DNA from 2 places in the Streptomyces ficellus genome. Region 2 is predicted to be linked to the other one. Evidence: riboswitches for the same ligand, from Rfam matches in the RefSeq annotation. Region 2 holds a riboswitch; the other holds the start of a gene.

Region 1 (5,138 bases), 2.0 Mb from region 2:
CCGAACCCGAGCCGCACCCGCCACCGGTGCCGCAGGACGAGGCGTCCGCGCGGTGCTCGGGCAGGGTGGTGGTGTCCGTGCCCTCCACCTCGAAGCCGGCGTCCGCGATCATGTCCAGGTCCGCCTTGCCCGCCTGGCCCTCACTGGTGAGGTAGTCGCCCAGGAAGATCGAGTTGGCCAGGTGCAGGGCCAGCGGCTGGAGCGAACGCAGGTGCACCTCGCGTCCGCCGGCCAGCCGGACCTCCACGTCCGGGCACACGAACCGGACCATCGCCAGGATGCGCAGCGCCCGCTGCGGGGTCAGGTTCCACTCCTTGGCGAGCGGCGTGCCCTCGAAGGGGATCAGGAAGTTCACCGGGACCGAGTCCGGGTCCAGCTCGCGCAGCGCGTACACGACGTCGACCAGGTCCTCGTCGCTCTCGCCCATGCCCGCGATCAGACCGGAGCACGCGGACAGACCCGCCGCGTGCGCCTTCTGCACCGTGTCGACCCGGTCCGCGTAGGTGTGCGTGGTCGTGATGTCCCCGTACGTCCCCTCGGACGTGTTGAGGTTGTGGTTGTACGCGTCGGCGCCGGCCGACCGCAGCCGCTCCGCCTGGCCGTCCGAGAGCAGCCCGAGGCACGCGCAGACCTCGACGCCCTCGTTCTCCTCCTTGATCGCCTCGATGGTCTTCGAGACGCGGTCGACGTCCCGGTCCGTCGGGCCGCGGCCGCTGGCCACCAGGCAGACCCGCTTGGCGCCGCCGGCGACACCCGCGGCGGCGGCCTTGGACGCCTCCTCCGGCTTCAGCCAGGTGTACTTGAGGATCTCCGCCTTCGAACCGAGCCGCTGGGAGCAGTATGAGCAGTCCTCGGGACACAGGCCGGACTTGAGGTTGACCAGGTAGTTGAGCTTCACCCGCCGTCCGAACCACTGACGGCGTACCTTCCCGGCCGCGGCCACCACATCGAGCAGCTCGTCGTCCGAGGTCGCCAGCACGGCGAGCGCTTCTTCGCGGGTCGGCAGCTCGCGCCGAAGCCCCTTGTCCACCAGCGTGTTCAGCAGGTCCATGACGCAGATCCTGGCCTACGGCACGGCCCCGGGCCAAGGAGGAACTCCACAGGAGAGTCCGTTTCGAGTGTGTGTATAACCACACTCCGGTACCACCCCACCACCATTAGGGTCTGTTCGCTGTCTACAAAAGGGAACCGGACATGCCCCAGGCTCCGCTCGACCCGCCGCCCGCCTCCCCGTCCGGGCCGCCGCCCGCCACACCCTCCGGCCCGTCCTCCGGCCCGCCTGCCGCCGCGCCCTTCGGATGGATCGACGCCGAGGCGCGCCGCCGGGCGGACGCGGGTCTCGTCCGGACCCTCCGCCCCCGGCCGGCCGAGCCCGACGTCCTGGACCTGGCGAGCAACGACTACCTCGGCCTCACGCACCACCCCGCCATCACCGCGGCCGCCGCCGAGGCGGCCCGCCGCTGGGGCGCGGGCGCCACGGGCTCGCGCCTGGTGACCGGGACGACCGAGCTGCACGGCGAGCTGGAGCGGGAACTGGCCGCGTACTGCGGGTTCGAGGCGGCCCTGGTGTTCTCGTCCGGTTACGCCGCCAACCTCGCCGCCCTGACCGCGCTGAGCGCCCGGGGCTCGCTGATCGTCTCCGACGCGGGCAACCACGCCTCGATCGTCGACGGCTGCCGGCTCTCGCGCGCCGAGACCGCGGTCGTCCCGCACGCCGAGCCCGACGCGGTCGCCAAGACCCTCGGCGCCCACCCGGGACGCCAGGCGCTGGTGGTCACCGACTCGGTCTTCTCCGTCGACGGTGACGCGGCGCCGCTGGCCGGACTGGCGGCGGCGTGCCGGGAGCACGGTGCCGCGCTGGTGGTCGACGACGCGCACGGCCTGGGCGTCCTGGGCGAGGGCGGGCGGGGCGCGCTGCACGCGGCGGGGCTCGCGGGCGACCCGGACGTGGTCGCCACGCTCACCCTCTCCAAGTCGCTGGGCAGCCAGGGCGGGGCGGTCCTCGGTCCCGCCCGGGTGATCGACCACCTGGTCAACGCCGCCCGGACGTTCATCTTCGACACCGGGCTCGCCCCGGCCGCCGTGGGCGCAGCCCTGGCGAGCCTGCGGCTGCTGCGCGCCGAGCCGGACCTCGCCGGCCGGGCGCGTACGGTGGCGTCCACCCTGCACGCCCGGCTGACCGCCGCGGGGCTGACCGCGGTGCGGCCGGACGCCGCCGTGGTGTCGGTGCGGGCCCCCTCCCCGGAGCAGGCCGTGCGGTGGGCCGCCGACTGCCGGGCCGAGGGGCTCGCGGTGGGGTGCTTCCGGCCGCCGTCGGTGCCCGACGGCATCTCGCGCCTCCGTCTCACCGCCCGAGCCGACTTGACGGAACGTCAACTGGACGAGGCGGTCGCGACGATCCTCCGCACCTCACCGGTCCCGGTCGGCTGAGCGGTCCTGCCTTACGTCACCGTCTCCCGGGCCGCCGGACCAACCCACCAGTTTGCCGCCCAAATCCGGTCTCGAGTAGCAGAGTTCACCGCTTCGGGCGACAGATATATGCGGATCCTGGTGGATCGCCCCCATCAGGAGCGACATAAGTGGCAGTCTGGCGCGAAGCGCAATCCGAGGCCGTCCTCACAAAACATCCGGTTCGTGTCGGAGTCCGGCCCCGGTGGGAAAGGGACAGCGTCGCCATGGCGGACCATCAGGAAGCATCCATCACCCTGCCGAGCGATCCCGTCTCGGTCTCCGCCGCCCGGAGATACGTGGCGGGCGTCCTCAGCGAATGGGGGCTCCCCGATGGGGCCGAGACCGCCGACACCGTACGGCTGATCGTCTCGGAACTCGCCACCAACGCCGTCCAGCACACCTTCGGGCAGTCGCCGACCTTCACGGTGGACGTCCGGCTGGAGCGGGACGAGCGGCTGCGCATCGGGGTCACGGACAGCCACCCGCGCTGGCCGCAGCGGCTGCCCGCCGCCGTACAGCAGGACAACGGGCGCGGCATGGTGATCATCCGCTGGCTCGCCGCGGAGTGCGGCGGACGCCTCTCGGTCACCCCCACCGCGGAGGGCGGCAAGACGGTCTGGATCGCACTGCCCTGGTCGGTCCCGGTCCAGACCTGACCGCCCGCGGTGCGGGTGCGCCGGACGCGCCCGGCCGCCCCCGCACCACGGGTCATCGCCGGACGATCAGCGGACGCGTCCGTACCAGACGGACTTCGACCAGATCTTGTCCAGCTTCACCACCGAACCCGACTTCGGTGAGTGCCAGATCTTGTTGTTACCCGCGTAGATCCCGACGTGGTAGACGTTGCTCCCCCGATGGAAGAAGACCAGGTCACCCTTCTGCCGGCTCGACGCCGAGATGTGCCGGGTCTTGTTGTACTGCTGCTGCGCCGTACGCGGCAGGGTCTTGCCGGCCTTCTTGTACGAGTAGAGCGTGAGCCCCGAGCAGTCGAACCGGGACGGGCCCACCGCTCCGTACTTGTAGGGTGCGCCCTTCTTGGACGCGGCGACGTTCAGCGCCTTGCCGGCGTACGCCGGGGCGGCCTGCGCCTCGGACACGGCGCCGGGCGCCAGCATCGTGCCGCCGACGGCGGCGAGGGTGAGTGCCGAGACGGCACCCGCCCGGGACAGCAGAGACGGGACATGAATCTGCGCGGTCATGCGCAACCCTTCGTCAGCCGCCTGTGAAGGATGACCTGTCGGGTTCGGGCTGGCGAAGTTGCCCGGCCGCTCGCGCGGCTTCACCCCAAGGGCGACCGATGGGACGTACATCGTTCGGTCACCCGTACTGCTCGGGTCCTCCACTCCTGCCGATCCACTCCTGTCGACCAGTCATCCGGACGGCGGCAGGACTCGGCGTCCGCCCGGACCGCCCCGCCGCGGTGGCGGGGGCTTGTCGTCGTCAGGGATCTTGACCCATCCCGAGGGGAAATTCCGAGTCGAAACGGCCGTTTGTGAGGCTCCTCACGACTGATCCATTCGGGTGGACAGAGCCGATTTGGGGCCCGGCGACGTGACATCGACGATCCCCGTACCAGCGGCGGAACCTGATATTCCGCCAGATGCGTACGCGTGCTGCGCAACTCGCGTCGTCCGAAATTCGTCCGAATGCGTAGGCTGAACGAGGGAGCGGTTCTCGTACTCCTGAGCCCGTTCGGGGGAGGGCTACGTCGGTCCCACGCCTCGATTGTGAGGGACTGTCACGCGACCCGCGCGCCGTTCGCCGTCAAGCACCCGCAGGGCTCGCGCCAGCGTATGGGCATGTACTTCGCTCTCGCCGCGCTCGTGCATCCAGGTCAGGGCCTCGCGCAGCGCCGTCGCGCGCCCCACGAGGGCCTGCGCCGCGCGCAGGGCGCTGTACGTATGGGTGGCCCGCGCCGGGTTGGTCCGCCCCAGCAGGTCGACCGCTTCGAGCCAGCTGTCGACGAACGCGCTTTCGGCCCGGGTGAGCGCGGGGAGCGGCGGATGCTCCGGTGGCAGCACCGCTCACCTCCCGCGCCGGGGCACGACCTGGTCCACCAGGCCGTACGCCACGGCGGCGGACGCGTCGAGGAACGTGTCTCGCTCCAGGTCGGCGTCGACGCGCTCCCGGCTCCGGCCGGTGTGGAGGGCCAGGATCGCCGCCAGTTGGCCGCGCAGCCGGAGCAACTCGTCCGCGTGGATGCCGAGATCCGTCGGCCGGCCGTGCAACGGCTCGTCGAAGGACGGCTGCTGGATCAGCACGCGCGCGCCGGGCAGGGCCATGCGCTTGCCGGGCGCGCCCGCCGCGAGCAGGGCGGCGGCGGTCGACGCGGCCTGCCCGATGCAGGTCGTCTCCACGTCGCAGCGGATCGCCCGCATGGTGTCGTAGACGGCCGTCATGGCGCTGACCGGACCGCCGGGCGAGTTGATGTAGAGCGCGATGTCCCGGTCGGGCGCGGCGTGTTCCAGGTGCAGGAGCTGGACGATCACGTCATTGGCGGCGGTGTCGTCGAGGGGCGTGCCGAGGAGGACGATCCGCTCCTCGAGCAGCTTGGAGTAGGGGTCCAGGGTGCGGGTGCCGGTGCTGGTGCGCTCGGTGAACTCGGGCAGGACATGACGCGCGGCATGGCTCATCGCGCAGCTCCTTGTCTCTGTAAAAAATGTACAGGACGTACATCTCGTTAGAAT
Region 2 (5,138 bases):
CCGGCTGGTGTCCAAGGCGTTCACACCGCGGCGCGTCGCCGAGTTCGCCCCGCGCGTGCAGGAGCTGACCGACGGGCTGATCGACAACTTCGTCACAAAGGGGAGCGCGGACCTCATCCACGACTTCGCCTTCCCGCTCCCCATTTACGCCATTTGCGACATGCTGGGCGTGCCGCGCGAGGACCAGGACGACTTCCGCGACTGGGCCGGGATGATGATCCGGCACGGGGGAGGCCCGCGGGGCGGGGTCGCGCGGTCGGTGAAGAAGATGCGCGGGTACCTCGCCGAGCTGATCCACCGCAAGCGGGACGAACCGGGCGACGACCTCATCTCGGGACTCATCCGGGCCTCCGACCACGGCGAGCACCTCACCGAGAACGAGGCCGCCGCGATGGCGTTCATCCTCCTCTTCGCGGGTTTCGAGACCACCGTGAACCTGATCGGGAACGGGGTGTACGCGCTGCTGCGCAACCCCGGACAGCGCGAGCGCCTCCAGGCGTCCCTGGCCACCGGCGAGCGCGGGCTGCTGGAGACCGGGGTGGAGGAACTGCTGCGCTACGACGGGCCGGTGGAGCTGGCGACGTGGCGGTTCGCGACCGAGCCGCTCACCCTCGGCGGCGAGCGGATCGCCGCCGGCGACCCCGTGCTCGTCGTCCTCGCCGCGGCCGACCGGGACCCGGAGCGGTTCGGCGAGCCGGACACGCTCGACCTGGCGCGGCGCGACAACCAGCACCTGGGGTACGGGCACGGCATCCACTACTGCCTCGGCGCGCCGCTCGCCCGGCTGGAGGGGCAGACCGCGCTCGCCACGCTGCTGACCCGGTTGCCCGATCTGAGCCTTGCGGTGGATCCGGCCGATTTGCGGTGGCGTGGTGGGCTCATTATGCGTGGACTGCGTACGCTCCCCGTCGAGTTCACCCCTTTTGGGGCCGATATCCACTGACGGTGCGTCAGGTCTGTGATATTCGCGTGATCTGTAGTGCATCGACTTGTGACTGACGTTCGAATGCCGCTACGTTCACCGTCACCTCAGCAGTCACGCGAAAGGCAGCACCGCATGCGCTCCGGGAACGGCCGGCACCGACGACCCCGTCAAGCCCCCGCCATCGTCGTCGCGGCAGGGGTGACCGGATCCGCCATCGCGCTCCCGCTGCTCGGCGCGGGCTCCGCGTCGGCGGCCGACGCCGCCACGTGGGACCGCGTCGCCGAGTGCGAGTCCGGCGGCATGTGGAGCGCCGACCTCGGCAACGGCTTCTACGGCGGCCTCCAGATGTCCCAGGAGACCTGGGAGTCGTACGGCGGCCTCACCCACGCCGCACGCCCCGACCTCGCCAGCCGCACCGCCCAGATCGCCGTCGCCGAGAAGGTGTACGCGGCGACCGGCGTCAAGGCGTGGGAGACCTGCGCGCCCATCGCCGGGCTCGGCGGCGCCGCCGGGTCCACCACGGCCGACCCCACCGCGCCGTCCGCCGGCGCCACCGAGGCGGCTCCCGAGGCGTCCGACCCGACCGAGACGCTCGAGGGCCCGGACGCGCCCGCGGCCCCGCGGCCGTCGGACGACCCGGTCGGGTCGCTCCTGCCCGGGCAGCCCGAACCCTCGGCGCCCGCCACCCCGCAGAGCCCCGCGCCCGGCACCGGCAAGCACCGTGGCGAGGCCGCCAAGGAAGAGACGCCGGGCACGGAGCCCGCCGCCCCCGCCACCCCCGGCGCCCCGGCCTCCAGCACGCCCGCCACGCCCGCCGAGCCCGCCGCTCCGGCCGCCTCCGGGGACGGCAGCACCGCCACCCCCACCGCGCCCACCGAGCCCGGCAATTCGGGCAACGGCCGCGAAGCGGACGGCCACCCCTCGCGGGGCGACGGCGCTTCGCGCGACCCGGGCAGCGTCGAGCCCGGCGCGTACACGGTGCGCCCCGGCGACAACCTCTGGACCATCGCGGACGAGAACGAGGTCCCGGGCGGCTGGCCGGCGCTCTACGAGGCCAACAAGGACGCCGTCGGCGGCGACCCGGACCTCATCGTCCCCGGTCAGAGCCTGGAACTGACGGCGGATCAGCCGTAAGTATCAGACTGTATGTCCGCTTCTGCGCCAGTGAGATATGAATCTCTTCGGCCTCGTTGGCGCAGAGCGGTGGACCGAATCGCACAATCCGCCCTTCACCTGCGTAAACGCCCGTCAAGGCGAGGTCTGTAAGGGCTGATTGACCCGGATGTCCGTCTTTGAACTTCGGGGACGTCTGTGTCTACGGTCGTGACCGCTCGCCACCGCGGGCCCCATCGACCGGAACGCCGAATCCTGCCGCCGGCCGACGGGAACAGTCGTCGCGTCACGCGCCGAAGGCAGGAGCGGGGGACCCAAGGTAAGTGCCGGGCCCGGGCCATGGAGACATGGCGCGGAACCGGCTTGGGGTGAAGCCGCGCGCACGGAAGGTGCCGCGCGGCCGGGCAGCTCACGCCCGAACCCGACAGCTCACCTCGCAGGCGTCGGTGAGGAGATGTCCCATGCTGTTTTCCGGCAAGGCCAAGCACCGTCGCCCCTCCAAGGCCGTCCGATTCGCCGCGTTCGCCGGCATCACCGGTGCCGCCGTCGCCGCCCCGCTGATGGGCGCCACGACCGCCTCCGCCGCCACCACCGCCGAGTGGGACCAGGTCGCGCAGTGCGAGTCCGGCGGCGACTGGTCCATCAACACCGGCAACGGCTACTACGGCGGCCTGCAGTTCTCGGCCTCCACCTGGGCCGCGTACGGCGGCACGGCCTACGCCCAGACGGCCGACCAGGCCTCCAAGGCCCAGCAGATCGAGATCGGCGAGAAGGTCCTCGCGGGCCAGGGCAAGGGTGCCTGGCCGAGCTGCGGCGTCGGCCTGTCCAACGCCGCCAACGACGGCGCCGCCGCCGAGCCCGCCCAGCCGAAGGTGGAGCGCGAGGCCGAGCAGCCCACCACGCGCAGCGAGCAGCGCACCGCGCCGAAGGCCGAGGAGAAGGCCGCGCCGAAGACCGTCACCACCCCGACCGGCAAGAAGGTCGAGAAGGGCGACGGCGAGTACAAGGTGAAGGCCGGCGACACCCTCAGCACCATCGCCGCCGACAAGAAGGTCGCCGGCGGCTGGGAGAAGCTGTTCGAGCTGAACAAGGACATCGTCGACGACGCCGACCTGATCTACGTGGGCCAGCAGCTCCACCTGAGCTGACCCCCGGCGGGACCACCCCGGCCCGGCGCGTCCTTCCCCCGCGCGCCGGGCCGGGGCTTTTCCGCGACCGGCCCGGCCGGGCCCACCGGCCCGAGCGGCCCAACTGGGGCGCACCCCTGAGCGGGCCCCCGCACACCGAGGCTACCGGCCGGTAAGTTTCGCGGTGTTCTGTCCGTAATGCGGCCTGGTGAACGCTTTTTCGTCCCAGGAGGCGGGCGTCGGCCGGTACCGGCTCCCCGGCCGGTTAGGCTCTTGCCGCAAGGCCAAAGAGACCCTGCACCGCACGCGTCACATTTTGCGTCACATCCCAGAAGGAGATGCTCGTGCCGTCCATCGACGTCGTCGTAGCCCGGGAAATCCTGGACTCCCGAGGCAACCCCACGGTCGAGGTCGAGGTCGGCCTCGACGACGGCAGCACCGGCCGTGCTGCCGTCCCGTCCGGTGCCTCCACCGGAGCGTTCGAGGCCCTCGAGCTCCGCGACGGTGACAAGGACCGCTACCTCGGCAAGGGTGTCGAGAAGGCCGTCCTCGCCGTCATCGAGCAGATCGGCCCGGAGCTCGTCGGCTACGACGCCACCGAGCAGCGGCTGATCGACCAGGCGATGTTCGACCTGGACGCCACGCCGGACAAGTCGTCGCTCGGCGCCAACGCCATCCTCGGCGTCTCCCTCGCCGTCGCGCACGCCGCCTCCGAGGCGTCCGACCTGCCGCTCTTCCGCTACCTCGGCGGCCCGAACGCGCACCTGCTGCCCGTTCCGATGATGAACATCCTCAACGGCGGCTCGCACGCCGACTCCAACGTGGACATCCAGGAGTTCATGATCGCGCCGATCGGCGCCGAGTCCTTCTCCGAGGCCCTGCGCTGGGGCGCCGAGGTCTACCACACCCTGAAGAAGGTCCTGAAGGAGAAGGGCCTCTCCACGGGCCTGGGCGACGAGGGCGGCTTCGCCCCGAACCTCGACTCCAACCGCGCCGCCCTCGACCTCATCCTCGAGGCCATCAAGCAGGCCGGCTACGCCCCGGGCAAGGACATCGCCCTGGCGCTCGACGTCGCCGCGTCCGAGTTCTACAAGGACGGCTCGTACGAGTTCGAGGGCAAGTCCCGCTCGGCCGCCGAGATGACGGACTACTACGCCGAGCTGGTCGAGGCGTACCCGCTGGTCTCCATCGAGGACCCGCTGTTCGAGGACGACTGGGACGGCTGGAAGACCATCACCGACAAGCTGGGCGCCAAGGTCCAGCTCGTGGGCGACGACCTGTTCGTCACCAACCCGGAGCGCCTGGCCCGCGGCATCGACGAGAACGCCGCCAACGCGCTGCTGGTCAAGGTCAACCAGATCGGTTCGCTCACCGAGACCCTGGACGCCGTCGAGCTGGCCCAGCGCAACGGCTTCAAGTGCATGATGTCGCACCGCTCCGGCGAGACCGAGGACGTCACCATCGCCGACCTGGCCGTCGCCACCAACTGCGGCCAGATCAAGACCGGCGCCCCGGCCCGCTCCGAGCGCGTCGCCAAGTACAACCAGCTGCTGCGCATCGAGGAGATCCTCGACGACGCGGCCGTGTACGCGGGCCGCTCGGCCTTCCCGCGCTTCAAGGGCTGATCTTCCGCGGCAGCCTCCGTACGTCCCCGGCCACGGTCCCGTACCGTGTCCGGGGACGTACGTACGTAACGGGCAAGGGGAGGCGGGTACAACACATGGCCCGGGACCGGTTCTCCACCGCGACCAGGCTGCGGCTGCTCGGCGAGCAGACCGCCGCCCGTGTCTACCGCTCCCAGACCCGCCGGCAGGCCCGCCGCTCCCGGCTCACCGGCCGCGCGGCGTTCCTCGCGCTGGTCGTCTGCTCCCTGGTCGTCGCCCTGGCCTACCCGATGCGCCAATGGGTGTCCCAGCGCGCCGAGATCGCCGACCAGGAACGGCTGGCGGCCGAGGCGAGCGAACGCGTCGAAC

The links. Region 2 has a riboswitch for cyclic di-AMP ahead of EIZ62_RS19670 (transglycosylase family protein). Riboswitches for the same ligand answer to the same signal wherever they lie in the genome.
Region 1: linked by a shared signal. The riboswitch ahead of EIZ62_RS28580 (C40 family peptidase) and the one ahead of EIZ62_RS19670 (transglycosylase family protein) in region 2 are both predicted to bind cyclic di-AMP.

The regions. Positions count from the first base shown of each region.
Region 1 is NZ_CP034279.1:6,358,368-6,363,505, forward strand. It holds gene bioB (biotin synthase BioB) at 1-1,051, opposite strand, end outside; gene EIZ62_RS28570 (8-amino-7-oxononanoate synthase) at 1,195-2,430, shown strand; gene EIZ62_RS28575 (ATP-binding protein) at 2,676-3,107, shown strand; gene EIZ62_RS28580 (C40 family peptidase) at 3,174-3,650, opposite strand; cyclic di-AMP (ydaO/yuaA leader) riboswitch at 3,654-3,826, opposite strand; gene EIZ62_RS28585 (hypothetical protein) at 4,155-4,472, opposite strand; gene EIZ62_RS28590 (ATP-dependent Clp protease proteolytic subunit) at 4,476-5,084, opposite strand.
Region 2 is NZ_CP034279.1:4,384,053-4,389,190, forward strand. It holds gene EIZ62_RS19660 (cytochrome P450 family protein) at 1-943, shown strand, start outside; gene EIZ62_RS19665 (LysM peptidoglycan-binding domain-containing protein) at 1,058-2,059, shown strand; cyclic di-AMP (ydaO/yuaA leader) riboswitch at 2,320-2,496, shown strand; gene EIZ62_RS19670 (transglycosylase family protein) at 2,500-3,186, shown strand; gene eno (phosphopyruvate hydratase) at 3,510-4,790, shown strand; gene EIZ62_RS19680 (FtsB family cell division protein) at 4,886-5,138, shown strand, end outside.